2 regions of the Staphylococcus hyicus genome follow, and region 2 is predicted to be linked to the other one. Evidence: predicted binding sites of a transcription regulator. Region 2 holds the regulator's gene; the other holds the start of a gene.
The links. The regulator LexA, encoded in region 2, represses DNA repair genes until DNA is damaged. The targets are predictions, from matches to a motif close to CGAACATATGTTCG.
Positions count from the first base shown of each region.

Region 1 (9,359 bases), 490 kb from region 2:
AGCTTAAAAATTGCATATGCTGTGAAATTCTTTAAGTGGCTTGATAATTTAGGATTTTATAATTTTTGGGAAGTAAAAAGCAATGGTTCTGAACTCTTAAATGACCTTGCAGACATGTTAGCGTGTGGTTTAAGCATAGCTAACAAAATGAATGTACATATTAATAATAAAATAGTATCAGAATCTAATGATTTTTTAAAGGAAGTAGAAGAGACTCCGCTAAGTTTGGAGGATAATAAGGTATTTAAAGCTTTTTGGGAGGATCTATCATATTTAATTTCAAAAAAGTCACCAATTAATGATGATATTTTAACTTTTGTACTAGTTCCAATTAATTTAGCACTTGACTATCACTCTATTGAAGAATTGATAGGTACGTACAAAAAGAAGTATGGATAAAATACATGTTTTATTAAATAAAACAAAACTCTGAATAAATGGAAAGAGCTTTTATCAGATGAAATATAATAGAGGATCAAAAAGGGGGAAATGGGTTGTATTTTAGATAATCATCAGGATAACAATCATAAATAAAGAGTTATATAAATAAAAAGTGAAAATATGATAATAGATGGAGGATATGGAATGAAAAATTTAAAATTCATAGACTTGGTATTAGAGAACTGTGGTAGTGTTAGACTTGAAGAAAAAGACGTAATTATGTTTCACATAGCAGGAGTTACGGAAAGTAGAGTTATCATATCTCTTAAATGGATGTAAACCTACATTACGCTTATTTTAGTATTCTAATTAATAAACCAAAATTTATTAAACAAGCTTCTTTTGAAAGTGATGATACAAATGCTTATGAAATGATTACACAATACTCGGATGTTACAGCTATAAATATTGTTTATAGTGATGAAACAAATGAATTAATTTATGTAGATTTTAATGACTATAATGATAACTATAACATCAACCAAAAAAATAAATATAATGAGGAGTATGAAGAACTTGAAGTAACTATCAATAAAGAAAATTCTATGGACTTTTTAAATAGTGAAGATATCAAATAAAGTATTCACTTATAATTATAGTAGATATTAGATGAATAAAAACATTTTCTAAAGCCTTAAGAAAGAATACATTAGAGTATTCGAAGCAAGGTTTAGGATTATTTGTAGCTATTCCTATAATGTTAATTATAGCCTCTGTATTAGTATCATTCATTATAGGCGTCCCTACCAATATCATTTAGGATTTATATGTATTGGACATAAACAATAACCTTATAAATCAAATCATATCTCTTGCATGGCTTATAATTCTATACAGTATACCAAGATCTCTCGACAATAAAAACCTCTCACCGAACTAAAAATAACGGATTATTTACTATCTATCTTATATCTTACAAATATCATAAATGCAAGTGTTTTAGAAAGTGTTTAATTGTTTAAATTATTGCTATTTACAGGAGATGTTGGAGCAGTTATAACTATATTATCATTTATATTATTTTTAGCTGTTAATAGGGGGTATCAGTAAAATTATTATTAAAAGTTATAAAGAAAGCAGACTCACAATGATATATATCAAGTTTTGTGATGTAGGTGCTGTTTATTGAGATATCGAATTATTATTCATTATATAGATTTTTTATTATGTATTAAAAATTTAAGGTAGAAATAATTTTATAACAGGTGTAATAAATGATAGTATCGTTATAAATATGCCGATAAACCAAAATAAAAATTTATTTCTTGCTTTAAAAAAACAATCCTTACCTTCAGAAGTAATTGATACATAATCATCATAAACTGGCGTAAAAAAAACTAACATTTCATCTTCTTCAGTTTTATAATCGTCAATTATAGGTTTTATCCATTTGTTATCAACCATATAATCATAATGCTTATAATCAGAATTCAATTTAATTTTACCTTGTTTTACACATTTTCGTAATTTTAAATATATAGATAAGTTCATTTTTTTGCCCACCTAAAAGTTTTATTATATACATATTAACACAAAGGCTTACCCTTTTAGCAGATGGTTTCTGAAATATTTATTTGATTTCGCTTATTTGACTGTTTGTTACTTATAACCTGTATTTGAACATATAAAGAAATGATGAAAGACATATTTTATATTGAAGGAGTTTTAAATGGTTACTTTGCAATTTATGCTTGATTTCCTAGTGTAATTATTACTATGGTTAATTTGGAAGATTTGTAGGAACTATATAGAAGTTCTTAAGCGTAGGTAAAATTTTAGTAGAGCAATTAATTTTCTTCCTAGAAGGATAAAATATAAAAATATATAAGAATGATTACAAAAAGATATATTAATATTAAAAACAAGAGTTTTACTTTAGAAAATTCCATTAATAGAGGATTTTATATTGAAGAAAAGTTAGACATATCAAATGCAAGTTTTACTATCAATGATGGTAATCCAGAATGTTTTTTACGAAGAATCAAATTAAATACAAGTAATACTCTTAATGGTTTTCTTGTGCTAAAAATTTTCTTTAAAAAATAAAAATTATTTTAGTTTAATTCTATTTATGGAAAATATAGTGTGCATAATCACTGACCATAAGGAAGAGGTCAAATAACTATAGTTACTTGACCTCTAAATTTATTAATTATTTATTTTTTGTTTTAATTCTTTAAGTAAACTTTTTTCAAAGCGATGACCAACAAGGATTTCTGTGCCATCATCAAATCCACCTCTACCTGCATGAATTCCAACTAAGTTATTTTCATCATCTAATATTGGAGATCCTGAGTTACCTTCCTCTGTATAACCGAAGTATTTAAGTCCTTGCTTCGTTGAATGTACTTCAATTTTTTGACTGTACATTGAAAACTGAGTTGTGTTATTAGGGTAACCTACAACTCTTAGAACCTGATGCGGGCCTACTGCTTCAGCATTTCCAAATTTAAGCGGTTCAACTACTTCTCCAATGTTTTTACCATCTTTATTAGGTTTTAATTTAATAATAGCTATATCGATTCCTGCTCCAAAAGGCGCTTCATCAATTGTCTCTGCTTCAAATTCACCAAAAGGCAATTCTACTTTGCCCTCTGAGTTTTTAGTTAATCCAGGTCTAAATTTAACATTCTCTGGATTATTTTTAGCTTCTCTGGCGACGTGATAATTTGTAATAATTTTGTTTTGTGAAACTACAAAACCAGTAGCTAACATAGGCTTATTTTTAATAAACAAGGAGCCTACAGCTTGATAAGGTGTTTGAGTAGTATCGTTCACTTTTGAAAAATAACTTTGTCCTAAAGGACTTTGTTTATTATAACTATTCCATTTCTCAATATGCTCTTCTTTTGATAATTCGCTAGCATAAATATTATTTTTAATAGGGGTTTCTAATGCCTGTAATGACATAGGCGCAACAGTTGCAAGTGTTAAAAGTACTAAAGTTTTTTTTAGTAATGTTTTATTCATGTTGATTTCTCCTCTATAAATTTATTTATTCATTTTGACAAACTGTCAAAAATACATTTATTTAGATATTAATTTGAATGATGAAAATTAATTTAAAATCTGTTGTGAAAAATGCAAATTTCACTAAGAGTAATTTAAAAAATATCTTGTGAATTTACAGCTAAAAGTGTTATTTTAAGCTGCTTCAATCGATAAATTGTTTGAATTAAAAACTAATGTATTAACCATGATTAAATTGAATATATTAATTTATTTCAACGTTGGTTTTATTAGAAATCCAGTCACGAATTGTTGAGTCGATAGCTGTAAATCTTCCGTCACCATGTAAAATACCTATTAATTCATCAGTATTTTTCAAAAATAGTCCAGAACCTGATTGACCAGGTGAAGTCTTAATATTGGTACCAATCATTTTATTTCCTTCTACAGATTCAACCGTACCGTAAGTTTTATATTGGTAATTTTCTCCTTTATCCTGAGGATAACCTATAGTATATACCTCTTTACCTTTATAATTATTAATATCTCTTTCTTTACTAATTTTAACTCCTTTTTTGATATAATGTTGCATATCACTTGATGGATTTGTACCTTGTAATAAAGCTATATCATAATCGCCTTGATAAGGATTGTAAGTAGTAATAGGTAAACTACCAGCCTGTGTTGAGGCGCCTGATCTTGCAGGGTATAATGTTCCTATTTGACCTGATTTGAAATTGTCGCCTTCACAATGTTTAGCTGTTAAAGCTGTGTTAGGTGAAATTAAAACCGCTGTACAATAGCTAGTGCCTTCAAACTTACTAGTATACAAACTATTTCCTTCAAATACATCCATATCTAATACTCTATTATCTTCTACAGGTTGAGCATTGATATCACTAGGGAATAGGGATACTAATGAAGCAAGTGATAAAGTTAAAAGCAATTTTTTCATGAAAAAACCTCCATTGTTTATTTTCAATCATTAATTTTTATAAGTATTTATCCAATTATAAAGTCTCTCATTAATTGTCATAACTTTTCCTGATAAACCTTGATTTGTATTATAGCTGCCATATAATATTCCGATAAATTGATTATTATCTTTTAAAAATACTCCTGATCCTGATTGCCCTTCAACAGCTGGTAATGTTGTTTCTAATTCATCAGTCACTGGATTATAATTAGTAATGATTCCTGTGCTTTTGTATTGTTTAAGACCACCTTGATTATAAGGATATCCATAGGTATACACTTCTTTACCTTTTAATGATTTAATTTGCTCTTTAGAAAAGGGTGTTAAATCTATATGAGCATCTTTCATATAATGTTTGTAGTCGTTGGATTGATCTATTTCATTACCTTTTAATATTGCAATATCGTTAGCATCATTGGGTATATAATTAGTAATATTCATATGGCCATAAGGTGTACTCATACCTGATTGCCCTGGGTAAATTGTGCCAGAGTATTCTTTACTACTCTTATTTAAATGACAGTGTTTTGCTGTTAAAGCTAAAGTTGGAGAAATAATAATAGCCGAACAATAGGTATGGTTGTTAGGTTCATATCTGGCAGTTAATTTTGCTCTTTTATCTTTTATAGTATCTACGAGAATTGGGAATCTATTAGAATCGTCGTTAGCTTGAGTTATTGACATATTTATAATGGGAGTACAGAGTAACAAGGGGATAAGTACTTTAATAAGTTTTTTAAACATGTAAAACCACTCCATTTTTATCAGAAAATTAAAATAATAATTTAAGAGTATTTATCATTAAAACGTATATATCTAAGGTTTTTCTATAATTGCTTTTTTAATTATTAATCGTTCATCATTATCAATCCCAGTAGACTCTAATGGGTCACCGATTGTGTAATGAACTTCTTTACCATCTTCTAATATCAATGTTGTTTTAGTTCCAGTAGGATATTCAAAGAATATTGAATGGTAGAATGCAGTGAATGACTTTGGATCTAAGTTATCTAAATCCTTAAGCTGGATAGTTTTAGTAACTCCTCTTTCAGCACCGTTGTATACAATTTCTTTAATATTTTGGGTTATTGGTTGGTTTTCTTCCTCAAATCCAGGTGGTGTCTTCATATCGAATTTGATAGATGAACCATCCTCAAAAATTACCTCAGCATTTTCTACTGGAAAAGGTAAATTGATATCAGCTATATTGTACAACTTGCCTTTGGTATTATATTCTTCTTGACTAGGAAAAGTCTGTTTGTATTCTTTTACTACAGTTTCTGCAGCGTGAACATGACTTAAAGGTGTGTATACATTGGCGATACTAGCAACACTTGTTAGTAACAAAGTAGCTGTCGCACTTTTGATTATAAAGTTTTTCAAATTAATCCTCTCCTTTTATTTTTTAAAAGCAATTGCTTCAATAATAATTCTTTTCTCATCATCTGATAAATAAACTTTGTTTATAGCATATTCTGTGCCTCTAGGAAGAAGTAACTCTTGTTGGCCAGGGTATGCTGTTAAATCTTTAGAATCTATATAAGCAGCTTTAGTACCCTTAGGTAGTTCTATTTTTAATTCAATAGGTCTTCCTGCTAAGGCGGCGCCTTTAACTAGTTGGGTACTTGAATATCCATTTTCTCTATAAATTTTACTGTTCATCATATTGTGTAATTTGTTTACAATTTGTTTATCGTACTTGCCATCATTAGTGTTTTGTAAGTTATGGAAATCTTCATCAGTAAAACCATCTATGCTTGTTAAATAGTCTAAATTAAGGAGTCTATGAACTATAATTTGCTCAGGTGTACTAGTCTTATTAATAACGCTATCTAGTTTACGAATTTTGTCTTGGAGGGTTGGGGATAAGTTGTCTATTAAACCATTGCTATTACGAAGCGGTTCGTTCAGAACACTACTGTTCTTAGTGTATTCATAAATTGCCGTTTTATCACTAGAACTATAATTAGCTTCTTTAATTAATTTGTTTCCCCATTCTGTCGCTTCATTCAAATTGGTGAATTCTTTAGTTTCCGAGGCAAATACAACATTGCTACTTAGAGGTATGGATTGTTCTACTAAACCTATGCTAGTTAAAACGATTGAAGAAGTTAATAAAATTTTACTAAAATAAGAAGTTTTCATTTTTTAACCACCTTTTCTAAGGATTAAGACCTCTATATTAAATGAAAGAGGCGGAAGTAATTTTATAATTTAGTTTATTTAAACACTGTTATTAAAATTAAGGCTTAGCTTTATGATATTTAAATTTCTAACTAGAAGTGATTTATTATGGAATCAGAGAATGTAAATAAATTATGAGTTAAACTAAATAATGATCCGCCTCACTAATAATATAATAGAAATATATTTAAGAAGTCTTTAAAACAAAATTAAATAAACTTAAAAAACCTTAAATCTATATAAAATTTATAGAATAAGGCGTAATCTTTGGTAATTTTATACTTAGGGAATTAATCAATTTAATGATTAAGCTTTAGAATATCAATTATATGTTTGTTTATAATCGGGTTAATGTAGAAGGGAGGATGGAGGTATGTTAGTAATGTTTTAAAATTGTGTAATCATGTCTACTACTTATTATACCATTTAATAATTTTAATAAAATAGTTAAACAGTCTGATCTAGTTAATATTTAGTTAATCAATATACAACATACATAAAATATAAGTTGAGAAATAAAATATATTTTATGTTCTTAAAGGTCGAGAGGAGATACATATTATAAAAATCATATATTTAATGTATGCCGCTTATTTCACTATTCTAGTTACTTTGCTTTTAGACCCTGATTTTATATATACCTATGATACTGGTGATATCATTTTATTTCATTTATTAATGAATCTTGCAATCGTACTTTTATCACTCACTATACTAATGATTAACTACAAATCTATTAAAGATTGGATGCTTTATTTAGTTATGATTTTAATTAATGTTTTTATACTCACACCTCTAGTAGTGATTATTACAATGGTTTTATTAAAATAAAGACTAGTATGAATTTTAATTGAGTAAATTATCGGTTTAAAAATTATTTGCCTATCAACTATATTTAACTGAGTATCAAATTATAAGATGAGAGGATATTAAATACAAGAGCTAAATAAAATATTAATGAAGCACATATTTATCTCAGAACAATTTAATTGAGAATTTTAGTAGATCTTGAGACTACAGATTATATAATATTTTACTTTAAAATCAAAATAAGACTGATTGAAAATTATATTTTACATATGAGAACATATGTTCTATAATGAAAATACTTTAATTAGGTGGGGTGAATTAAATGTATGATTATTTTCAATGTCAGCAAAGGGATATTTTATGTGTTGATTTAAAAAGTTTTTTTGCCAGTGTTTCTTGTATTCTCAAAAATTTAGATCCTTTAAAAACAAAGTTAGCAGTTGTTGCTGATACAAAAAGGCAGGGTTCTATTGTCTTAGCAGCCACACCTGAATTGAAAAAGTTAGGCATTAAGACAGGGTCTCGTCTGTTTGAAATCCCTCAACGAAGAGACATTTATATTACAAATCCGAAGATGATAACTTATATGAAAGTATCAAATAAAATATCAGAAGTGGCATTAAAATATGTTCCATATGAGGATTTTCATCAATATAGCATCGATGAATTCTTTATGGATATAACTGAGTCATATCATTTGTTTGCTAATACTCCAAAAGAATTTGCCAAATTATTACAATATGAAATTTATCAAAATACAGGTATAAAAAGTACTATAGGTATAGGGTCAAATATGTTTTTAGCAAAGGTCTCAATGGATATTGAGGCAAAGGAGACCCATGATGCCATTGCTGAATGGCGTTATGAGGATGTTCCAAACAAACTATGGGAAATAGATAAACTTACAGAGATGTGGGGTATCAATAAACGTACAGCTGCTAAGTTAAATAAAAGAGGTATTTTCACGGTAGGACAATTGGCACTGTATCCTTATGAGTATTTAAAAAGGGACTTTGGAATAATAGGAGTTGAACTGCATTTACATGCAAATGGAATAGATGAAAGTTTAATTAGAAAACCTCATAAGATAAAAAATAAAGGACTCGGAAAGAGTCAAATACTAATGCGAGATTATAAATTACAAGAATTAAAGACGGTTTTAAGTGAACAAGTAGAGGATGTCTATTATCGAACTAGAAAAAAAGGAGTTTATCCAACAACAATTTCTGTCAATGTAGGATACGCAGACGGTGGTGGTATTAGAAAACAATTTACAGAAAAGAATGGATATAAATCCACCACTGTTATAATTGAAAAATTGTTGGATCATATAAGTGAAAGATTAGAGGAAGAAAGATTATATAGAACGATAGGTGTCAGTTTTAACAATTTCAAAAGCTCCTCAATACAACAACTTGAATTATTTAAAGGTGAAAAAGAATATAAATCAGAGATGATTGATTATGCCCTTGATAAAGTTAAAGCTAAATACGGTAAAGAGATAGTTATGAGAGCAACCAGTTTAACCAAAAGTGGAACGCTTTTAGAACGTAAAGGATTAGTAGCAGGGCATAAGGAGTGAATGGTTAAAATAAAACACGATACCGAAAAATGCATCGTGTTTTATAATATATAAATTAAAAAACAAATTGATTTTTTAACATTTCAATCAATTCTTCAGAAGCACTGATTATATCGATAGTATCAACGCCAATTTTTAATAAAGATTTATCATCATAAAAAATTATAAACGGCTGAATCTGACTATTTTTGATATACATGCAATAATTCAACGCTTCTGTAATATCAATATTATTTATACTGGAAATGATATATTTTTCATCATCGCAATGAATTTTTTCGCTCCAATTTTTTATATTAACAAACCATCCAATCCGAGTAACCTCTCTTTTATTATAAGGGGAGATAATCTTAGATAGAAAAGAACTATTTACCTTTGACTTAAACACTAATCTAAATAATTCTTCAAGATCTCTTT
Region 1 covers NZ_CP008747.1:1,076,154-1,085,512, forward strand. Annotated here, with positions in the region: gene SHYC_RS05025 (hypothetical protein) at 1-399, shown strand, start outside; gene SHYC_RS12525 (hypothetical protein) at 586-720, shown strand; gene SHYC_RS05030 (hypothetical protein) at 711-1,019, shown strand; gene SHYC_RS05040 (hypothetical protein) at 1,621-1,932, opposite strand; gene SHYC_RS05045 (trypsin-like serine peptidase) at 2,590-3,411, opposite strand; gene SHYC_RS05050 (trypsin-like serine peptidase) at 3,656-4,345, opposite strand; gene SHYC_RS05055 (trypsin-like serine peptidase) at 4,376-5,110, opposite strand; gene SHYC_RS05060 (hypothetical protein) at 5,183-5,749, opposite strand; gene SHYC_RS05065 (ADP-ribosyltransferase) at 5,765-6,511, opposite strand; gene SHYC_RS05075 (Y-family DNA polymerase) at 7,683-8,942, shown strand; gene SHYC_RS05080 (hypothetical protein) at 8,998-9,359, opposite strand, start outside.
Region 1: the regulator LexA is predicted to act here: its motif matches at 7,633-7,646, upstream of SHYC_RS05075 (Y-family DNA polymerase).

Region 2 (22,688 bases):
GATTTAGCGCAAACAAATAAAGTTGCTTTAAAATACGAGGCGAGTGTGGCAGGTGGTATACCGATTGTTAATGCGATAAATAATGGCTTAAATGCGAACAATATTAGTGAATTTATGGGGATTTTTAATGGTACGTCAAATTTTATTTTAACTAAAATGTCAGAAGATGGTACTTCATATGATAATGCTCTTAAAGAAGCACAAGAATTAGGGTTCGCTGAAGCTGATCCTACAGACGATGTTGAGGGTATTGATGCTGCTCGAAAAGTGGTCATTACATCTTACTTATCTTTTAACCAAGTGATTCGTTTAAATGATGTAGAAACAGAAGGGATATCTAGAGTTACACCTGAGGATATCAAAGCGGCTAAAGCATTAGGATATAAAATAAAATTAATTGGTAAAGGAAGTTATACTAACGGTCGTGTCACTGCTTCTGTTAAACCTACGCTTTTAGCACAATCTCATCAACTAGCGTCGGTAGAAAATGAATATAATGCGATATATGTCATTGGAGATGCTGTTGGTGAAACGATGTTTTATGGAAAAGGTGCAGGAAGTTTAGCAACAGGTAGTGCTGTTGTAAGTGATTTGTTGAATGTATCCTTACAATTTGAATCAGATTTACATACGCTACCACCACACTTTGAATTGAAAACAGAAGAAACAAAAGAGATGATGGATAGCAATGAACCGATTACAATTTCTGAAAAAGCGAGTTTTTATGTTGTAGTTGAAACACCCGCGGTTTCAATTAAACACGTTGAATCTGTGATTAAAGGTGCATTACCATTTCATAAATCATTAAAAATCGAATCGATAAATGATCAAACAGTTGCTTTAGTGATTAATGGCATCGATGAGTTACCTGCTCAATATATTGAATCAGAAGAAGGATACAAAGTTAAGAAAATTTATCCAGTAGAAGGGGCTTGATTAGCATGAAAATGTGGAAAGGTTTAGTTCAAGAATATCGACAATTTTTACCAGTGAGTGATGCAACGCCTCATGTGTCTTTAAATGAAGGCCACACACCATTAATATATTGCGATACGCTTTCTGATATGTTAGGGGTGGAGTTGTATGTGAAGTATGAGGGTGCTAATCCTACTGGATCGTTTAAAGATCGTGGGATGGTCATGGCAGTAACAAAAGCAAAGGAACAAGGACGAAAAATTGTGATTTGTGCTTCTACTGGAAATACATCCGCTTCAGCAGCAGCATATGCTGCACGTGCAGGATTAAAATCAATTGTGGTCATTCCAGAAGGGAAAATTGCGCTTGGAAAATTATCACAAGCTGTTATGTATGGGGCTGAAATTGTCTCGATTGAAGGTAATTTTGATGAAGCTTTAGAAATCGTGAAAGAGGTCGCGCAAGATGGAGAAATTGAATTAGTGAATTCGGTGAACCCATATCGTATTGAAGGCCAAAAAACAGCTGCTTTCGAAATTGTAGAACAATTAGATGGTCAGGCGCCAGATATTTTAGCTATTCCAGTAGGGAACGCAGGTAATATAACAGCGTATTGGAAAGGTTTCAAGGAGTATGATGCGCGTGAGCAAACAGGCAAGCCACAAATGTTTGGATTCCAGGCAAAAGGTGCATCCCCAATCGTGCAGAATAAAGTTGTGAAAAATCCTGAAACGATTGCGACGGCGATTCGAATTGGAAACCCAGCAAGCTGGGATAAAGCGGTTGATGCGATTGACACTTCTAATGGTTTAATCGATGCCGTTACAGATGATGAAATTTTAGAAGCTTATCAACTGATGACATCAAAAGAGGGTATCTTCAGTGAGCCAGCAAGTAATGCCTCCATCGCAGGGCTCATTAAGTTACATCGTCAAGGAAAGTTAAAACCTGGTCAAAAAGTTGTGGCAGTTTTAACGGGTAATGGCCTTAAAGATCCAGATACAGCAATTAACTTGTTAGAAAATCCGATTCAAGCATTACCTAATGATAAAGATAGTATTATTCAATACATTAAGGATGCATTACAATGATAAAACATAAATTAACATTAAAAATTCCAGCTTCCACGGCGAATTTAGGGTGTGGGTTTGATTCGATTGGTATGGCGCTCAACAAGTTTTTAATTATAGAGGCACAACCTATTCATGGACCATCTTGGACTTTCGTACATGACGGCCCGTGTTTAGAAGATTTACCTACAGACTCATCTCATTACATTTATAAGATTGCCCAACAAGTGGCTAAACGTTATGATGTCACATTACCTCCACTAGAAGTAAAAATGTATAGTGACATCCCTTTAGCTCGTGGTTTAGGCTCATCTGCTTCTGCACTCGTCGGCGCACTATATATTGCGAATTATTTTGGTGACATTGAGTTATCAAAATATGAATTACTTCAATTAGCAACTGAAATGGAAGGACACCCTGATAATGTAGCGCCAACCATTTATGGCGGATTAGTCGTAGGTTATCATAATGCAGACACATCAATGACCGATGTCGCACATATCGATGTACCAGATGTAGATTTTATTATTACGATTCCAACATATCCTTTAGAAACTGAAGCGGCGAGGCGTGTACTGCCAGAAACAATTTCACATAAGGAAGCAGTAAAGTATAGTGCCATTAGTAATACAATGATTAGTGCATTGATACAGCACAATTATGAATTGGCTGGAAAAATGATGGAACAAGATGGTTTACATGAACCGTATCGTCAACATCTTTTACCTGATTTTCATAGAGTTAAAGAAATTGCTAAACAATATGATGCCTATGCGACAGTCATTTCAGGTGCAGGTCCGACTATATTGACGATGATAAAAAAAGAACGAAGTGGTCCGCTCGTTCGTGCATTGCGACAAGATATCTCTTCTTGTCATTCAGAACTTGCGACGGTTAATTTGCAAGGTATCAAGTCTAAAATTGTTTATCGATATTAGACGAGCATTCCATTTAAACAAATATGGATGTCGCATCTTTTAACGAATATAGATTGAGTAAACCTTTCAATTACACAGGCTTGTGTAATTTGAAGGGTTTTCTTTTGGGGCGAATAGGTTATTTCATCAATCCTTATGTTTTTTAGAGGCGAAATGTTGTAATATTAAAAGGTATGAAAGGAGCGTAACTATGAAACCAGACTTAATTATTATGGATATGGATGACACATTAATGACGTCAGAAAACACTGTTTCAAAAGAGACGAAAGCGTATTTGATTGACATCCAAGAGAAAGGGTATTCGATAGCTTTAGCATCTGGTAGACCTACAGAAGGAATGATTCCGGTAGCGGAAGCTTTAAAGATGGATCAACATAACAGTTATATTATGTCTTATAATGGTGCGAAAACGATTGATTTAAAGACAAAAGAAGTCATCGCAAGTGAGTTGATTTCAAAAGCTGATTTTGATGACATTGTAGATTATTGTCGTCAACATGGCTTGTTTACCATTACATATAAAGATGGCCATATTATTTATGAGGGTGACCATGAATATATGAATATCGAAGCAGAAATTACTGGATTACCAATGAAACGCGTATTTGATTTAAAAGATTATATTCAAGAACCTGTCCCTAAAGCCATGGGGGTTGATTACGAAGCCCATATTGCTGAGCTCATGTCCACTTTGAAAGGCACGTTTAATGAAACGATAACATGTACGACAAGTAAACCCTTTTTCTTAGAATTTATGAGTGCTGGCGTGTCAAAAGGTAATGCCATTCAAGATTTGGCACAACGATTAAATATAGACGTAAACCAAATGATTGCTTTTGGAGATAGCGCCAACGATAAAGAAATGTTCGATGTTGTTGGGATGCCAATTGCGATGGGGAATGCGATAGATGTATTAAAAGAACGTGCTAAAATGATAACAAAGGGGCATGATGAGGACGGCATTCCACACGCTTTGAAGCAATTTATAAAATAGTCGTTCATTTTATGAACCTAATACCTAGAATTTCAATTCAACCTTATGGTTTTGAAAGTTTAGATCGATGCAAATTTATGTATTATATTATACTGATGACGTAATTTGCACATTTTTACTATTTTACTATGTATAAAGGTATGAAGTTAAAAAGTACGCAATTTAAGATAAGATGTATCAAAATAGCCAGCAAAATTCATTTGTTCATGAACTTTGCTGGCTATTTAATTTTCTGATGCAAAGTACCATTTAATAAAGAAGTCACATAACTCTTATTTTGATGCGTTTATTTCGCTGTATGTGTCCATTCTTTTCTACCTCGATGACGTTTGATGTGTGCATAGACTTGGTCTGCCGCATAGTCAAGGTTGGTATATACTGTGATTGAAAATGCGGTTTGATGTTGAGCGAAAGGTTCTTCTAAATAGAGCTCTTTTAAATGTGCGTATAAACTTTCCATTTGTTCATGTGTAAGGCTAGTATACTCTCTCAATGTGCGTTTTGTAAGTTGATTGTGCTTATCTTCAAAAGCTTGAACCACAATAACAAAGCGTTCGTCTTGTTTTAAAACATCATCAAAAAGGTTTGTTTGTCCAACCATAATGTCCACCCTTTACAAATTGTTTACTTTATTATACATGAATTTGTTTGTACTGAAAATAATATAAAAAGCGACAATGAAGAGGAATGAATCAACATCATTGTCGCTAATTTTACAGTTATATGTGCGTAATTAAGACTGCTTTTGATTATACATTTCGTGCTCTGATAAATCAATTTCATTTAATGGAATGAGCTTTGTACGATTTAGAACCTTATGAATGAAATAAACCACGATTAGTAAAACAATCGGTAAGAAGCTTTGTGCAAGTTTAGCGATATCAAAAGTAACGATTGCTTCAAAAGAACTTCCAAAAATTAAAAATGCAATAATGGCTAAAACAACGATAGGCCCTATAGGGAATAAGGGCGACTTATACGGTAATAACTGATTAATGTCTTTGTTTTGAACTTTAATCGCACGACGCATACGAATTTGTGAAATGATACTTGAAGCCCACACGAAAGTGATTAAGGCACCAATTATATTTAATAATGCCATCACGCTTTGTGGATTAAAATTGGCATACACAGTGACAGCTGTAATTAAAATAAATGTTGTGAATAAAGCATTTAAAGGTAATTTCGTTGAATGATTAATACGACTTAACAACTTAGGTGCTGAGCCTTGTTGACTAAGAGAAAACAACATACGACTCGTTGTAAACATCCCTGAATTAGAAGCTGACAGTAAGGACGTTAATATCACAGCATTAATCACTGATGCTGCAAATGCAATACCGACTTTATCAAAAACAATTGTGAAAGGACTCTGTGTTATCGAACTGCTTTCATTTAATAGCGTTGGGTCTGTATATGGAATAATAGCTGAAATGACTGCAATGGATAGAACGTAGAATAATAATATACGCCAGAATACTTGTTTAATTGCGCGAGGCATAGATTTTTTAGGATTATCGGATTCCCCAGCAGTAACAGCCACAACTTCGGTACCACCAACAGAGAAGCCTGCAATCAGTAATACGCTTAGAAATCCTGAAATACCACCGACAAACGGTGCTTCGCCTAAGGTAAAGTTATCAAAGCCATATGTGTGACCGCCTAAAATACCAAAGATCATTAAAATACCTAATATAATGAAGACAATTATCGTCACAACTTTAATTAACGAGAGCCAAAATTCCGCTTCTCCAAAGGCTTTAACTGAAAAAACATTTAATAGTAATAATAAACTTAAAAAGATAATACTCCAAACCAAAGGTGAGAAGAAACTAAAGGCATCCCAATAACTTAGTACATTGGTAGCAATAATGACATCTACACTTGTAACGAGTGCCCAAATAAGCCAGTATAACCAACCCATCGTAAAACCTAATGAAGCATCTACGAACCGTGTCGCATAACTACTAAATGAACCTGAAACTGGGTAGAACGTTGCCATTTCACCTATAGAGGACATGAGAAAATATAGCATTGTTCCAATAATTAAATAGGCTAAAATTGCACCACCCGGACCAGCTTGTGCAATTACGCCACCAGTAGCAACAAATAAACCTGTACCTATGGCACCACCAATTGCAAACATAGTGATATGTCTCAATTGGAGCCCCCGACTTAAATTCTTTTCTTCCATAAACATCTTCTCCCTATTCAATTATTCTATATATTGTACTTGCAAAAGTGAGGGGTTTCAATAGTATTTTATAACTTTAAAGCCCTAAATTAAAAAAATACACCGAAAAAAGGCGAAATAGTTCCTTTTTTTAGAATTTTTAAGTATAATTTGAGATGAGTACTACATTAGAATTATTATAAAGAAGAAAGAGGGTTTTATTATGCGTCGTGAAGAACCAACTAAATTAACTGGTTTATTTGGCCACCCAGTTGGAGATCGTGAAAACACAGCCACAGCGGGCCCGCGTGGTCCATTATTAATGCAAGACCCATACTTCTTAGAACAAATGTCTCATTTTGATCGTGAAGTGATTCCAGAAAGACGTATGCATGCGAAAGGATCAGGTGCGTTTGGTACATTTACCGTGACCAATGATATTACACAATATACATGTGCCAAAATTTTTTCAGAAGTGGGGAAAAAGACTGAGATGTTCGCACGTTTTTCAACGGTAGCAGGTGAACGTGGAGCAGCTGACGCTGAACGTGATATTCGAGGTTTCGCATTAAAATTCTATACAGAAGAAGGTAACTGGGACTTAGTAGGAAATAACACACCCGTATTTTTCTTTAGAGATCCAAAACTATTTGTAAGTTTAAACCGCGCAGTGAAACGTGATCCAAGAACGAATATGAGAAGTGCACAAAATAATTGGGACTTTTGGACTTCTTTACCTGAAGCATTGCATCAAGTGACGATTTTAATGACAGATCGAGGTATTCCGAAAGGGTATCGTCATATGCATGGGTTTGGTTCACACACATACGGTATGATTAACGCAAACAATGAGCGTGTATGGGTGAAATTCCATTTCCGTACGCAACAAGGTATTGAAAATATTCAACCTGAAGAAGCGGCTAAAATCGTCGGTGAAGATCGTGAATCATCTCAACGCGATTTATATAATGCAATCGAAAACGGTGACTTTCCTAAATGGAAAATGTATATTCAAGTAATGACAGAAGAACAAGCTAAACACCATAAAGATAATCCATTTGACTTAACAAAAGTATGGTTCAAAGATGAATATCCACTTATTGAAGTTGGTGAATTCGAATTGAATCGTAACCCCGATAACTATTTCCAAGATGTAGAACAAGCTGCTTTTGCACCTACAAACATTATTCCTGGTATTGATTTCTCCCCAGACAAAATGTTACAAGGTCGTTTGTTCTCTTATGGAGATGCACAACGTTATCGCTTAGGGGTTAACCACTGGCAAATCCCTGTGAACCAACCAAAAGGTGTGGGTGTAAACAATATTTGTCCTTTCAGTCGTGACGGTCAAATGCGCATACTAGATGGAAACCAAGGCAGTCAAACCCACTATTATCCTAATAGTTATGGTGTACATGAAAGTCAACCAGAATACAAGCGACCGCCTTTAGAGCTTCATGGAGATGCATATGAATATAATTTCAGAGAAGACGACGATAATTATTTTGAACAACCTGGTAAATTGTTCCGTTTACAATCTCCAGAGCAGCAACAACGTATGTTCAAAAATACGGCAGATGAAATGGAAGGTACGACAGATGAAGTAAAACATCGTCATATTCGACATTGTTACCAAGCAGATCCAGATTATGGTAAAGGTGTCGCTAAAGCGTTAGGCATGTTAGATCAATTAGACTTTATTTTAGCGGGAATTAAATAATGTATATAAGGGGGCGCTTCTTTGGAGTTGCCCTTTTTTCATCAATATGGAGATCAACGGACAAAACAACTAGGCTTTTTGAAATTTAAAAGTTACGGGTTTTTATCATTGTAATTTTATATTTTTGAGAAAGGGATTTGTCAAACTTAAACTTATGAAATTGCAGTACAAATAATAATTCTGAAGAGAAGTTTTTTCTCACGTGTGGTACTTTCAGACTAAAGTAATTTTAGTTGTTGGTTTAGTTAATAGAAGTTGAGTAATGAGCGTCTTTAAAAAGAAAACAAAAAAGCCACAACACCGAACTTTCGGGCTGTAGCTTACGTCGTATTTTGATGAGTTGGTGTTTCGTAACTGCTTAAATCAACTTATTATTTCGTTTCTCTGTGTAACGTATGTTTGTTTAATCTTGGGCAATATTTCATCATTTCGATACGCTCAGGATTCGTACGTTTGTTTTTCGTAGTGATGTAGTTACGGTCACCACATTCAGTACATGCTAATGTCACATTAACGCGCATTGGGTCGACCTCCTTTTAAATTGAAACTATTACGATTTGTTATTTTATCATGTTTTGAACGCTTTGCCAACAGTTATTTATACCATATTTTAATTATTATAAAAATCATCCTTGATTCACAATAAAAGGATATGCTATGATTTAAATCGTAATAATTACGATTTGATAATGAAGGAGAGATAGATATGGCGAAAAAATCTAAAATTGCCAAAGAACAAAAGCGTGAAGCTTTAGTTGCAAAATACGCTGAATTAAGACGCGAACTTAAAGCAAAAGGTGATTATGAAGCTTTAAGAAAATTACCAAGAGATTCATCACCAACACGTTTAACACGTAGATGTAAAGTAACGGGTCGTCCAAGAGGCGTGTTACGTAAATTTGAAATGTCACGTATTGCTTTCAGAGAGCATGCACATAAAGGGCAAATTCCTGGCGTGAAAAAATCAAGTTGGTAAGAACCTTTTATTTACTTTATTGCCAATAGATAGTATATTATCTTTTGGAATAAATTTATAAGGGGTTTAGAAAATGAAAATTTTTGATTACGAAGATATTCAACTCATACCGAATAAAAGCATTGTGAAAAGTCGTTCTGAAATTGATACATCTATTCAATTTGGCCCAAAACGTTTTAAGTTACCGGTTGTGCCTGCAAATATGCAAACGGTAATGAATGAAACGTTAGCAGAGTGGTTCGCTGAAAATGATTACTTCTATATAATGCATCGTTTTGATGAAGCTGCACGTCTGCCTTTCGTTAAAAAAATGAAAGATAAAGGATTGTTTGCTTCCATTTCTGTAGGTGTAAAAGAAGGAGAATTCAAGTTTATTGAATCACTTAAAGAAGCAGACCTTTCACCAGAATACATCACGATTGATATCGCACATGGTCACTCAGATCAGGTGATTGAAATGATTCAACATATTAAAAAATTATTACCTGAAGTATTTGTTATTGCTGGTAATGTTGGTACGCCAGAAGGTGTGCGTGAACTTGAAAATGCTGGTGCAGATGCTACTAAAGTGGGTATTGGTCCAGGTCGTGTATGTATTACAAAAATCAAAACAGGTTTTGGCACAGGTGGTTGGCAACTTGCAGCAGTGAATCATTGTAGTAAGGCTGCACGTAAACCAATTATTGCTGATGGTGGCATTCGTACACACGGCGATATTGCTAAATCTGTACGTTTTGGTGCTTCGATGGTGATGATTGGTTCTTTATTTGCAGCTCATGATGAGTCTCCAGGTGAAACAGTAGAAGTTGATGGTAAAAAGTATAAAGAATATTTTGGTAGTGCATCTGAATATCAAAAAGGTGAACGTAAAAATGTTGAAGGCAAAAAAATGTTTGTAGAACATAAAGGTTCACTAAAAGATACCCTTACTGAGATGCAAGAGGACTTACAAAGTTCTATATCTTATGCGGGTGGTAAAGATATCGGTGCACTACGAAAAGTGGATTATGTGATTGTAAGAAATTCGATTTTCAACGGTGATAGAGACTAAAAAATAGGAGTGGATTTCTATTAAATCATTCATATCTTTTCTCATACTCGGTTTTGTCATTGTATTAACGATTCCGGTTCAACCTACAGATGCGACACAAAAATTGGCGCAACCTGTTACTACCAAAGTAGATCAACTTGTTGACAGTAATAAATCACATACAGCATTAAAGACTCCAGATCAACAAGCGTTTGCGATACGCAACATTCAGATTAACATGTCACAAAAAGATGTAGAGGCGAAACTCGGTAAAGCATCAGCTGTACTTGATAATGAATACGGTACAAAATGGCATGTATATCATAACAAGTTTAATGACTTTATCTTAGTAAGTTATATTAATGGTAAAGTTCATGGTTTATTTACGAATCAAAATATCATTACTTCTAAATCAGGTATTAAATACAACACACCACAAAATGTGGTGCGTGATAAATTAGGTAAACCCCTTGAAGGAATCAAAAAAGGAAATACATTATACCGCCAAAATAACGATGAATATGATGTGTTTGAGAAAGATGGCATCTATACAACTGCATTTTATGATAAACATCGTAGCAATCAGTTAACTGCGCTTTTACAAGTGAGTAAAGAGATGGAAAACCGATTAAATGGTCAGTATGGTGCCCCTTCAAAAGGTTTAGCTCAAAGTTATGAAAAACTAGACTATTATTTAGTCAATGCAACACGCGTACAAAACAATTTAAAAGCATTAAACTACTCTGAAGCGTTAGCTGACACTGCACGTAAACATAGTCATGATATGGCAGTGAATCAGTATTTTGAACATACGAATTTAAAAGGTGAATCACCATTTGATCGTATGAAAAAAGATGGACACCAGTATAGAACAGCAGCGGAAAACCTTGCTTATGGTCAACAAAGTGCAATCTTTGCGCACCAAGGGTTGATGAATTCTGCAGGTCACCGAAAAAACATCCTACATCCTAATGTATCCACACTTGGTGTAGGGGTAGACTTCAATAAAAATAAACAACCTTATTGGACTGAAAATTATACTGGATAATGTTTAACGCCGTTTAATATTGGGAAAAAATCAATCAAATGAGGTTGATAGTATGAATACTTATAATATGAAAGTTCAAGATATGCCCAATATCGAACAACAAACTAAGGATATTCTAGAACGTGTTAAAGAAATATTAAATAAGAAAGAAGCGTAAGGCGATAGCTATCGTCTTACGCTTTTCTTATTATATAAAAGTAAACCATGCGCTATGCGTATGGTTCCGGAGAGGTTTCACCGTTGTATTAAAATCGGCATTTCCTCATGATAGAATAAAACTTGGTCAGCCAACCAAAATTAACTATACGAGGAGATGCCATAATGTCTAACGACACAAACAGTTTAGCACATACAAAATGGAATTGTAAGTATCACATAGTTTTCGCAACAAAATATAGAAGACAAATAATATATGGAAAATTAAAAAGAGATATCGGAATAATTCTGAGACAACTATGTGAAAGAAAAGGTGTTGAAATCATAGAAGCTGAAGCATGTAAAGATTATATTCATATGCTTGTGAGTATACCTCCAAAACGGAGTGTTTCTCAATTTGTAGGATATTTAAAAGGTAAGAGTAGCTTAGTGATATTTGATAAACATGCACATTTGAAATATAAATATGGTAATAGGAAGTTTTGGTGTAAAGGATTTTAAGTAGATACAGTTGGAAGATATAAAAAGGTAATAGAAGAATACATTCGAAATCAATTACAAGAGGATATCGTTGCAGAACAACTCACAATGATGGAATATATAGACCCATTCACAGGGAAAGAAAATAAAAAGTTTAGAAAAAAATAGGACCCTTTTAGGGGTCGCTGAGAAAGTAGTACAGTTGGCTGATCTTTCCAGTGCCCTTACAATGGCTGGTCAGTAACAGAGGCTTTCAACCGCAGAACAAACCACCCGTTCACACGGGTAGTTTTGATTTTATATAAAATGTAATAGCTATGAAAGGAACTAGACTGGAATGAGATAAAGTGCCTAAAACTTAATATGAATGTAACCTAATTACTAATGTTATTAAAGGATATAAAATTAATGTTGACAATGATTTTGAAATGTATGATGATTTGTTTAAATACCACTATCATAAATAAACGAATTTTTTAACATTGAACGTGAAGTAATTGAGAAGGGGCTGGGACATAATTACCAGCCCCTTTTATATAAGCAAAGGAGATCTCATTGAATTACAGTTCTCTAAATAGGCCTACTACTTTACCTAGCACAGTGACATGTTCTAAGTAGATAGGATCTAAACTACTATTTTCAGGTTGTAAGCGATAACGATTTTTTTCTTTATAGAAACGTTTTACTGTGGCTTCATCATCTTCCGTCATTGCTACAATGATATCGCCATTTTCTGCGATTGATTGGCTTCTTACGATTACTTTATCGCCATCTAAAATGCCAGCTTCAATCATACTGTCTCCTACAACATTTAAAATAAAGATTTGGCCATTATGTGTAGAAGTAAAGTGTTCAGGAAGTGGGTAATATTCTTCAACATTTTCCACAGCAGTAATCGGCGTACCAGCGGTAACTTTACCGATAACGGGTACATAAATTGTTTCTTCCATATTTACTGGTTCACCCATGAGCTCACTTACGATTTCGATTGCTCGAGGTTTTGTAGGGTCACGACGGATGTAACCTTTCTCTTCAAGGCGTGATAAATGGCCGTGCACGGTTGAACTTGAAGCCAATCCAACAGCTTCTCCAATTTCACGAACACTTGGCGGATAACCTTTCGTTTGAACAATATGTTTGATAAATTCAAATATTTCTTCTTGTCTTTTTGTCAGTTCTCTCATTAGATTACACTCCTTTGCATGATTTATGTACATTATAGCATAGTTATCCGAACAGAACAAACATTTGTTCGTTTTATGTTGACACAGAACATTCGTTCTGTTAAAGTAATTACACAAACAAATGTTCTAGGAGATGTTGATAATGATGAAAGTGAAATTAAATGAAATATATCTATATGTATCTGTTTTTGTTGCTTCTATGATTATCTTTTTCGTATTCTTTATAATGACAAGTCAAACTGCGCATACAGAACAAACGTACGAAATGACAGACCATCAAATTAATTCTAATCAAACGGAACACGTACAAAAATACGAACAAAAATCAAAGGATCAACAAAATGTGCTCGCTGTGACAGTTCGATAGATTTAAATTCGAACATATGATATAAAGACATAGAAATGAGGCACACAGTAATGAAACTAAAAACTAATAAATATAGAGATTTTCTGAGGACGATGTGAAATGATGTATGACGTTTCACATTGTCTTTTTTAATTCAAGTTATGAGTCATGGCGGTTGGTTTTATGCGTCTTTTCTGTTATATTTTGTAGAGAATATTGACGGAGGTTTTCATATATGCTTAGTCAAGAAAAATTACAGCGTATTAATGCACTAGCAAAGAAAAAGAAAAGTGAAGGTTTGACCGAAGCTGAAGCAAAAGAACAATCACGCTTAAGAAGTGAATATCTTGCTTCATTTCGAAATAGTTTTAAAGATCAAATCGAACATACTAAAGTGATTGACCCTGAGGGTAATGACGTGACACCTAAAAAATTAAAAGAAATTCAAAAGCAAAATCATACACGTCGTTAGTTCACTGTTTATACAAAAGAAATTATAGGTTTTATACGTGGATATAAGGTATAATAACCCTAGTAGCAAATAGAAAGGAAGTCATAATATGTTTGGACAAAAAGACACACATGCAGTAAATACCATCCGTGCGCTTAGCATTGATGCAATTGAGAAAGCGAATTCTGGTCACCCTGGTTTACCAATGGGTGCTGCACCAATGGCTTACACACTTTGGACGCAACATTTAAATTTTAATCCTAATTCTAATACGTATTTCAATCGCGACCGTTTTGTTTTATCTGCGGGTCATGGTTCTGCACTTTTATATAGCTTGCTTCACGTTTCTGGCAGCTTAGAATTAGAAGAGTTAAAGCAATTTAGACAGTGGGATTCCAAAACACCAGGACATCCTGAATACAACCATACAAAAGGTGTAGAAATTACAACAGGGCCACTAGGTCAAGGTTTTGCTATGTCAGTAGGTATGGCAATGGCTGAAAAACACTTAGCTGCAAAATTCAATCAAGATGATATTTCTGTTGTAGATCATTATACTTACGTATTAGCTTCTGATGGCGACTTAATGGAAGGAATTTCTCATGAAGCTGCATCTTTAGCGGGTCATCTAAAATTAGATAAACTAATCACTTTATATGACTCAAATGATATTTCCTTAGACGGCAAAACAAATAAGTCTTTCTCTGAAGACATTAAAAAACGTTTTGAAGCGTATGGTTGGAATCATATCCTTGTTACAGACGGTAATGATATGGAAGCCATCAACAACGCAATTGTAAAAGCAAAATCTCAAGAAGGACCTACAATCATTGAAGTAAAAACAATCATTGGTTATGGTTCTCCAAATAAATCTAACAGTCACAGTTCTCACGGTGCACCACTAGGTGAAGAAGAACGTGAATTAACATTCAAAAATTATGAATTAGACGCGACTCAAACATTCCAAGTGGATGATAGTGTGTATGAAATCTTTAATGAAACGATGATCAAACGTGCAGACGAACATGAAGCTGCATGGAAAAAAGATTTGGAAGCATATGCTGAAAAATATCCTGAACTTGCGAAAGAGTTTAAATTAGCCATTGCAGGAGAATTACCTGAAAACTATGACGAAGCGTTACCACGTTTCGAGTTAGGTCACAAAGCGGCTTCTCGTGCAGATTCTGGAGAAATCATTCAAGCCATTGGTAAATCTGTACCTTCATTCTTCGGTGGTTCAGCTGACTTAGCGTCATCAAATAAATCGAACGTTAAAGCTGAAGGCGACTTCTCTGCAGAAGATGGCACAGGTAAAAATGTCTGGTTTGGTGTGCGTGAATTTGCGATGGCAGCTGCAGTGAATGGTATGGCAGCACACGGGGGGTTACATCCTTATGGTGCAACTTTCTTTGTATTTAGTGATTACTTAAAACCAGCGTTACGTCTTTCTTCTATTATGGGTGTGCGTTCAACGTTCATTTTCACGCATGATTCGATTGCGGTTGGTGAAGATGGTCCAACACACGAACCAATTGAGCAATTAGCTGGTTTACGTGCGATCCCTAACTTAAACGTGATTCGTCCAGCAGATGGCAATGAAACACGTGTCGCTTGGAAAGTTGCCTTAGAATCTAACAACACACCTACAGCACTCGTATTAACACGTCAAGGATTACCAGTGTTAGATGTCGAAGAATCAAAACTTGAAGAAGGTGTACGTAAAGGGGCTTACGTTGTATATGAAACAGAAAAAGCACCAGAATACGTATTGTTAGCTTCGGGTTCTGAAGTGAGCTTAGTTATTGAAGTTGCGAAAGATCTTGAGCAACGTGGTAAAGGTGTACGTGTCGTGTCAATGCCAAACTGGCATGCATTTGAACAACAGTCGAAAGCTTATCAAGAAGAGGTATTACTTCCAGAAGTATCTAAACGTGTTGCAGTTGAAATGGGTGCAACGCTTGGATGGCATAAATATGTAGGTATGAAAGGTATTGTTGTTGGTATTGACCGTTATGGTGCAAGTGCGCCTGGAGATTTAGTAGTTGAAAAATATGGTTTCACTAAAGAAAATATTCTTTCTCAAATCGAATCATTATAATTGTCATAGTTATTTTAAATGATGTATTTCAACGTAAAACTATAATCGGTGGTTTCCACATTATAGACGATTTCCTATGGATAGAGGGCGAGACGTTTATGTCCGCTCTCTATTTTCATGAAAGTATTGGAATGACCTTGAAAACTTGTACCAATTTTAGTAAAATGCAAAAGGATAGAGAAAGTGGGTGAAATAATGGCTACATGGTTGGCAATCGTATTAATTGTACTTGCACTTATCATTGGACTTGTAGGTGGCTTTTTCCTCGCACGTAAATATATGATGGATTATTTAAAGAAAAATCCTCCAATTAACGAAGAAATGTTACGTATGATGATGATGCAAATGGGTCAAAAACCATCACAGAAAAAAATTAATCAAATGATGACAATGATGAATAAAAACATGGACAAAAAGTTTTAATGTCCAACATTTAAATGTTAAAAAAGATTCGGAAGTGAGATAGTTTCCGAGTCTTTTTTTATGCGCGTCAATATGATTGAGCGCACTTCAATGACGTTTCGCTTTTTAGTATGATATAATACGCTTATTATTGGTTAACTACAAAGGAGATTTATGTATGACGTTTTTAGTATTTTCAATTCTTGTCGCCTTTTTTATGAGCGCTATCGTTATTTTTATTCGTGTGAAAGCGCAAAAATATCCTGTCAATACTAAAAAAATCATGTTGCCACCGCTTTTTATGGCAACAGGGGCATTGATGTATGTAGTGCCTTATTTTAGATTAACGGGTTTAGAAATTTTAGAATCCGTTATCGTAGGGTTTATTTTTTCATCGATATTAATCCTTACGTCACACTTTGAAGTGAAAAACCACCAAATTTATTTAAAAAAATCAAAAGCCTTTCCAATTATTTTAGTATCGTTGTTAATAATGCGGACGTTATTAAAAGTTTATATTGGTAACTCAGTCCATCCGGGTGAATTGGCAGGGATGTTTTTCTTATTAGCATTTAGTATGTTATTACCATGGCGACTTGCGATGTTATTACGTTATAGAAATATAAAACGTCAGTTAGGAAATGCTTCATAAAATGGATATCATTTAAACCGAGCTTGTTTATTATAGCATGAGAATGACATGCTAAAATGAGCTCGGTTTTTACTTGCAATGGCTTATAGCCTTTATTAAAATAATATAGAACAAATGTTCTGGAGTGATAAGATGAAAGTGATACATACAGCAGATTGGCATTTAGGAAAAGTGTTAAATGGTCACTCGTTTCTAGAAGATCAGTGCGCTATTTTAGAGGAATTTGTGAAAAAAGTTGAAAAAGAAAATCCTGATGTGCTGATTATAGCAGGAGATATATTTGATACTGCAATGCCAAGTAAACGAGCTATTGAATTAATGGAACGCACGATTGCACGTTTAAATATAGACTTAAAAATACCAATGATTATTACAAATGGTAACCACGATGGTAAAGAGCGTTTACGATATGGTGCACACTGGTTCAAACAGAATCAACTATACATTCGTACGGAATTAGCTGATTTTGAAAAACCAATTACTTTAGGAAATGTGTGTTTTTATACGTTGCCCTTTTTTACACTGGCAGAAGCGAGAGCTTTTTTAGGTGTGGAAGTTTCAACATATGAAGAAACTATTACACAACTTGTAGAACGTATTAAGCCTCAGATAGATGCCTCAAAGCAAAATGTGTTGATTGGACATTTTACTTTATTTGGTGCACCAAAAAGTGATTCCGAAAGAGAACTCACTGTTGGGACGATTGAAAGTGTGCGTCCACATTGTGTGTCGTTATTTGACGCAGTAATGTTAGGGCATATTCATCACCCTTTTGCTTTAAATCAAAATGATATTTATTATAGTGGCTCGTTATTACAGTATTCGTTTTCTGAAGTCAACCAAACTAAAGGAATGAGATGTTTCACTTTTAATAAAGATGATTATACTCAAACGTTTATACCGTTGACCTCAGAAAGGCAACTCCAATATGTTGAAACGACGTTTGATGATGCAATAAACGGTCGTTTTAAACATACTAACAAAGACGATTATTTTCATTTCAGTTTATCAGAGCTTGAAATGGTTAAAGATCCAATGCAACAACTTAAAAAAGTGTTTCCGAACACCTTGGCACTCACACAACAAGAGTATGAATCGACGAAACATGTGAAAGCCTCTCACAATATTAAAAAAATGAAACCTATTGAAATTATAGATACTTTTTATAAAGAACTCATGGATGATGGATTAGATGAGATTCAAATGAAAGAAGTGAAAGCCTTTTTAAATCACTACGAAGAGGAGGAATAAGATGAAACCGATTCGTTTAAAGTTAGAGAATTTTGGCCCTTTTTTAAATGAAGAAATTGATTTTACACAAATTGAAACGAATCAACTTTTTTTGATTAGTGGTAAAACAGGCTCTGGTAAAACGATGATTTTTGATGCGATAGTTTATGCCTTATATGGTAGAGCGTCAACATCGTCCCGTGAAGTCGCACAATTGCGAAGCCACTTTGCTTCTCCTGACGTGCCATTAAAAGTGACGTATGAATTTGACGTGCAACACCAACGCTATAAAGTGATACGTTCTGCGACTTTTACAAAACCGAATAAAAAAAGTGAAACACAAGGTATTCTTGAAGTGTATAAACGTGAAGATACACAATATGTACTTCAAGAGAGCAAAATTAATCCAGGCAATGCCTATTTGCAATCATTAATGAATTTAAAAGTCGATCAGTTTCGTCAATTGTTTATATTACCTCAAGGTGAGTTTAAATCATTTCTAGTGTCAAAAAGTCAGGATAAGCAAACGATTTTGCGTACACTATTTAATACAGTCATGTATGAAGACTTAAAAAACAATTTAAAAGATAAAACCAAGTCTATTCAAGAAGATATGGATAAAACATACGATCGATTAAGTACTTATTGGCAAGATATGTATGCGCTTGACAATGATAATTTAAAACGTCATCTTGAAACGAATGTCTCGCAGTACACTCAAATAGAAACATGCTTATCTGACTTTGAGGAGATCGGCCACCGTGAAATTATGCGCTTATCATCAAAAAAAACATCCACTGAAACACGATTGGCGCAAATAAAAGCAAAAGTTGATCAAGAAAATATGAGACAGCAATTATCTTCTGATTTAAAAGACATCGATCAAACGTTGACATCTTTATATGAACAAAGTGGTGAAATCACGCAATTAGAACAAAAATTACATATATTAAAAGAGAGTCAATTGGCCATACATGCACTAAATGAATTAGAACAATTAGAAAAAGAAATCGAAAACAATCAGGCGAAATTAGATACTTTAGATGAAAACTTAAAAGCGCAACAAACAAGATTACAACATTATCAGCAAAAAAAGGGAGAACTTGACCAACAACAAACAGACATTGATACAAAAATAGAGCTTTTAAAATCAACGCATCATTATATTCAAAATGCTCAAGATATTATAGAAGCTTTCGAGAATGAATCATCATTATTACAGAGGAATGAACAATTATACAAAGAAGTTGAAACCTACAAAACACAATTGAAAGAGCTAGAGACAGGATTACAGGGGTCAGCAACAGATTTTTCTCACTTGGAGCATCTAAAAGAAATACAATTTAGATTAAGAAGTCAGTTAGACAAAATTGAGGTTATTGAACAAGACTATCGACGTAAATGTCAATTAACCCAACAACAAGGAGAATTAAAAGCATCTCTTACTTCTCTTGAGCAAAAAATCGAACAGTTATCTTCACAAAGGCATGGCATAACCGAAAAAGATCAATCGATGGTGTCACATGATCATATGATAGATACATTACGCTCAATGTTGTCTTTAGATGATCCGTGCCCTGTTTGTGGTCAAATCGTTAGGGATACGCATGCGGGTGTGAATGTTCAATTGTTAAAAAAACAATTAGAAGAAAATAAGCGATTCGATACAAGAATTCATCAACTTGAGAAGAAGTGTATTGAACAACAAGCAACATTGAAACATATTGATGCACAATTATTAGAGCTTGAATCGATTGACAACCCAGAATGTCAAAAGCAAAAGGTGTTAAAGCAAAAATCAGACAACGAAACGCAAATCGTGCAGTTGACAAAGCAACAACAACAAGTTAATACCTTAAAAGAACAGCAACAACATGTAGAAAAACTCATCCAGCAACTGCAGATTGAAATTGATAAAAACAACTATGTGCGTGAACATGCGGTTCAAAAAGTGACTCAATTTAAAAAAATAACGCGTTTTGATAACTTTTCAACGTTTAAAGCTTCATATGTAAAAATAGAAAAAGATGTGAATGCGTTTCAAAAGGAACGAAATCGTGTTCAAACAAACATTCAATCATTGAATGAACAAATCTTGATTATTGAAAATGATTTAAAACATCAAAAAGCGAAATATCAAATGAATCAAGAACGTTATCAACACGTCGATGCCACTGTTAAAACTGAAATGAAAAAATTAAAGTTAGAATCATTCAATCAATTGCGTGATTTAACTTCTGAAGCAAAGCATATTGAAAATTATGAAAGACGCGTATCGTCGTATCATAATGAGGTGCAAAAGTGGACTGCTCAAAAAGAAACACTTACACATCAATTAGAGGCGTTACCTGTTGACGATATTAATGAACTTCAAGTGCAATATGATGATATTCAAGAACATGTTAATAACATCACCCAGCGGTATAATGAAACTGCTTTTCAAGTTCAAGAAAATAAAAAGAGAATCCGAAAGATTGAGGCCCTAATTCGCTACATACAACAAATCTTAAAGGAGCATCGTGCAATTTTTAATTTATCAGAAGTGATTTCTGGTAAAAACAATCTTAAATTAACTTTGGAAAATTATGTACTCATCTATTATTTAGAACATATTTTAGATGCTGCCAATAAGCGCTTTCGTCATATGACGGGGCAACGGTATGAGTTAGTGCGTAAAACTGAAAAAGGACGTGGATATAGTGGGTTAGAAATAGAAGTATTTGATTATTATTCTAACCAAACACGGCATATTACATCTCTTTCAGGTGGGGAAACGTTTCAAGCTTCTCTTGCATTGGCGTTAGGTTTGAGTGAAATAGTTCAAAATGAACAAGGTGGAATTTCATTAGATGCGATGTTTATTGATGAAGGTTTTGGTACATTAGATCAAGAAACGTTAGAAACCGCGTTAGATACACTAATTCAATTGCAGTCTACTGGTCGACTCGTGGGCATTATTTCGCATGTGACAGAGCTTAAAAATAGAATTCCAATCATATTAGAAGTGAAAGCGAAAAATTATCAAAGTTTTACCTCGCTAACTTTTAATGAATAATGATGAAAAAACTCAAAAAAGCGGCGTTAAATTTTTACATTTAAACGCCGCTTTTTCATGCTTAAAATAATTAAGCCTTTTTATTTTGTTCACGTAATAAGTCGCGAATTTCAGTTAATAAAACTGTACTTTCTTCAACTTCTTCTTCAATTTCTTCTTCAACTTTTTTAGGCTTAACAAGTGTGTTAGCGATTTTAATGAAGATAAATAGCGCAAAAGCGATAATAATGAAGTCAATGATAGATTGAATAAAAATACCATACTTAATTCCGTAAATTGTCCAGTTTTTAGCAAAATCAATTTCACCAAATAAAAGACCGATTAAAGGCATAATGACATTTTCTACGAGAGATGTCACGATTTTGTTGAAAGCAGCCCCCATAACTACAGCTACTGCCAATTCAAGTACATTGCCTTTTAATGCAAATTCTTTAAATTCTTTTAACATGATATTCTCCCCCTGATTGTGATTTGCAACACTTTAAGAATTATACATCAAAGACATAATATTGCAAGACGCAATTTTGCTATATAAACTCATTTTTATATGCTACGTTGAATATGTTATTGTGTTTTGTTATTGTATATATGACGATTGCATTTTTGTGCTTAATTAAAACGTTAATCAAAAAATGCGTATATCTTTGAAAATTTAATATGGAGAAAGGGAGTAGGTATTGATATGAATACTTCAAATCCAAACGAAAATGGTAAGAAGTTTTCACCAGTATTTATATTTAGTTCAATTATAATCTTTGCGATTGTTTTAATTGGGGTATTTATTCCAAAACAATTCGGTGGATTTACATCTATGATTACAGCTTGGATAACGAATACATTAGGTTGGTATTATCTGATCTTAACAACAGTGATTGTTTTCTTTTGTATCTTTTTAATTTTTAGCCCGATCGGCAAATTAAAGCTCGGGAGACCGAATGATAAACCTGAATTTAACACAGTATCATGGTTTGCGATGCTATTTAGTGCTGGTATGGGAATTGGTCTTGTATTCTATGGTGCTGCAGAGCCTTTAGCGCACTTTGCATCACCACCAAATGCGGACCCTAAATCCACAGCAGCATTTACAGAATCGCTCCGTTCTACGTTCTTCCATTGGGGCTTCCATGCATGGGCGGTATATGGTGTTGTGGCACTTGCACTTGCTTACGCACAATTTAGAAAAGGTGAGCCTGGGTTATTATCTAAAACGTTACGTCCGATTTTAGGTGATCGTGTTGATGGCCCAATTGGTACATTTATTGACGTCTTAGCCGTTTTTGCTACTGTGGTCGGGGTTGCCGTATCATTAGGTATGGGCGCGCTTCAAATTGCCGGTGGTTTACATTATTTATTTGGCGTTCCAAATAATATTGTGACACAATCGGTTATTATTGTTGTTGTTACCATTTTATTTATTATGAGCGCTTGGTCTGGACTCAGTAAAGGGATTCAATATTTAAGTAATTTAAATATTGGTTTAGGTACTATTTTATTATTATCTGCACTTTTTATTGGACCGACAATTTTAATTTTAAATATGTTAACTAGTTCTACGGGAAGCTTATTGAATTCTTTCTTATTTAATAGTTTTGATGCAGCAGCGATGAATCCACAAAAACGTGAATGGATGGCAAGTTGGACACTTTACTACTGGGGTTGGTGGTTAAGTTGGAGTCCGTTTGTAGGTGTATTTATTGCACGTGTATCAAAAGGACGTTCAATTCGTGAATTTATTTCTGGTGTATTACTTGTACCCGTTATTGTAAGCTT
Region 2 covers NZ_CP008747.1:1,559,394-1,582,081, reverse strand. Annotated here, with positions in the region: gene SHYC_RS07535 (homoserine dehydrogenase) at 1-936, shown strand, start outside; gene thrC (threonine synthase) at 942-2,006, shown strand; gene thrB (homoserine kinase) at 2,006-2,923, shown strand; gene SHYC_RS07520 (Cof-type HAD-IIB family hydrolase) at 3,114-3,917, shown strand; gene SHYC_RS07515 (hypothetical protein) at 4,204-4,518, opposite strand; gene SHYC_RS07510 (amino acid permease) at 4,651-6,111, opposite strand; gene SHYC_RS07505 (catalase) at 6,314-7,810, shown strand; gene rpmG (50S ribosomal protein L33) at 8,182-8,331, opposite strand; gene rpsN (30S ribosomal protein S14) at 8,517-8,786, shown strand; gene guaC (GMP reductase) at 8,860-9,837, shown strand; gene SHYC_RS07485 (CAP domain-containing protein) at 9,851-10,864, shown strand; partial or broken gene tnpA (IS200/IS605 family transposase) at 11,186-11,668, shown strand; gene lexA (transcriptional repressor LexA) at 12,061-12,684, opposite strand; gene sosA (DNA damage-induced cell division inhibitor SosA) at 12,827-13,051, shown strand; gene SHYC_RS07465 (DUF896 domain-containing protein) at 13,266-13,502, shown strand; gene tkt (transketolase) at 13,591-15,579, shown strand; gene SHYC_RS07455 (YneF family protein) at 15,763-16,002, shown strand; gene SHYC_RS07450 (CcdC family protein) at 16,160-16,633, shown strand; gene sbcD (exonuclease subunit SbcD) at 16,766-17,884, shown strand; gene sbcC (exonuclease subunit SbcC) at 17,886-20,918, shown strand; gene mscL (large conductance mechanosensitive channel protein MscL) at 20,989-21,366, opposite strand; gene SHYC_RS07430 (BCCT family transporter) at 21,601-22,688, shown strand, end outside.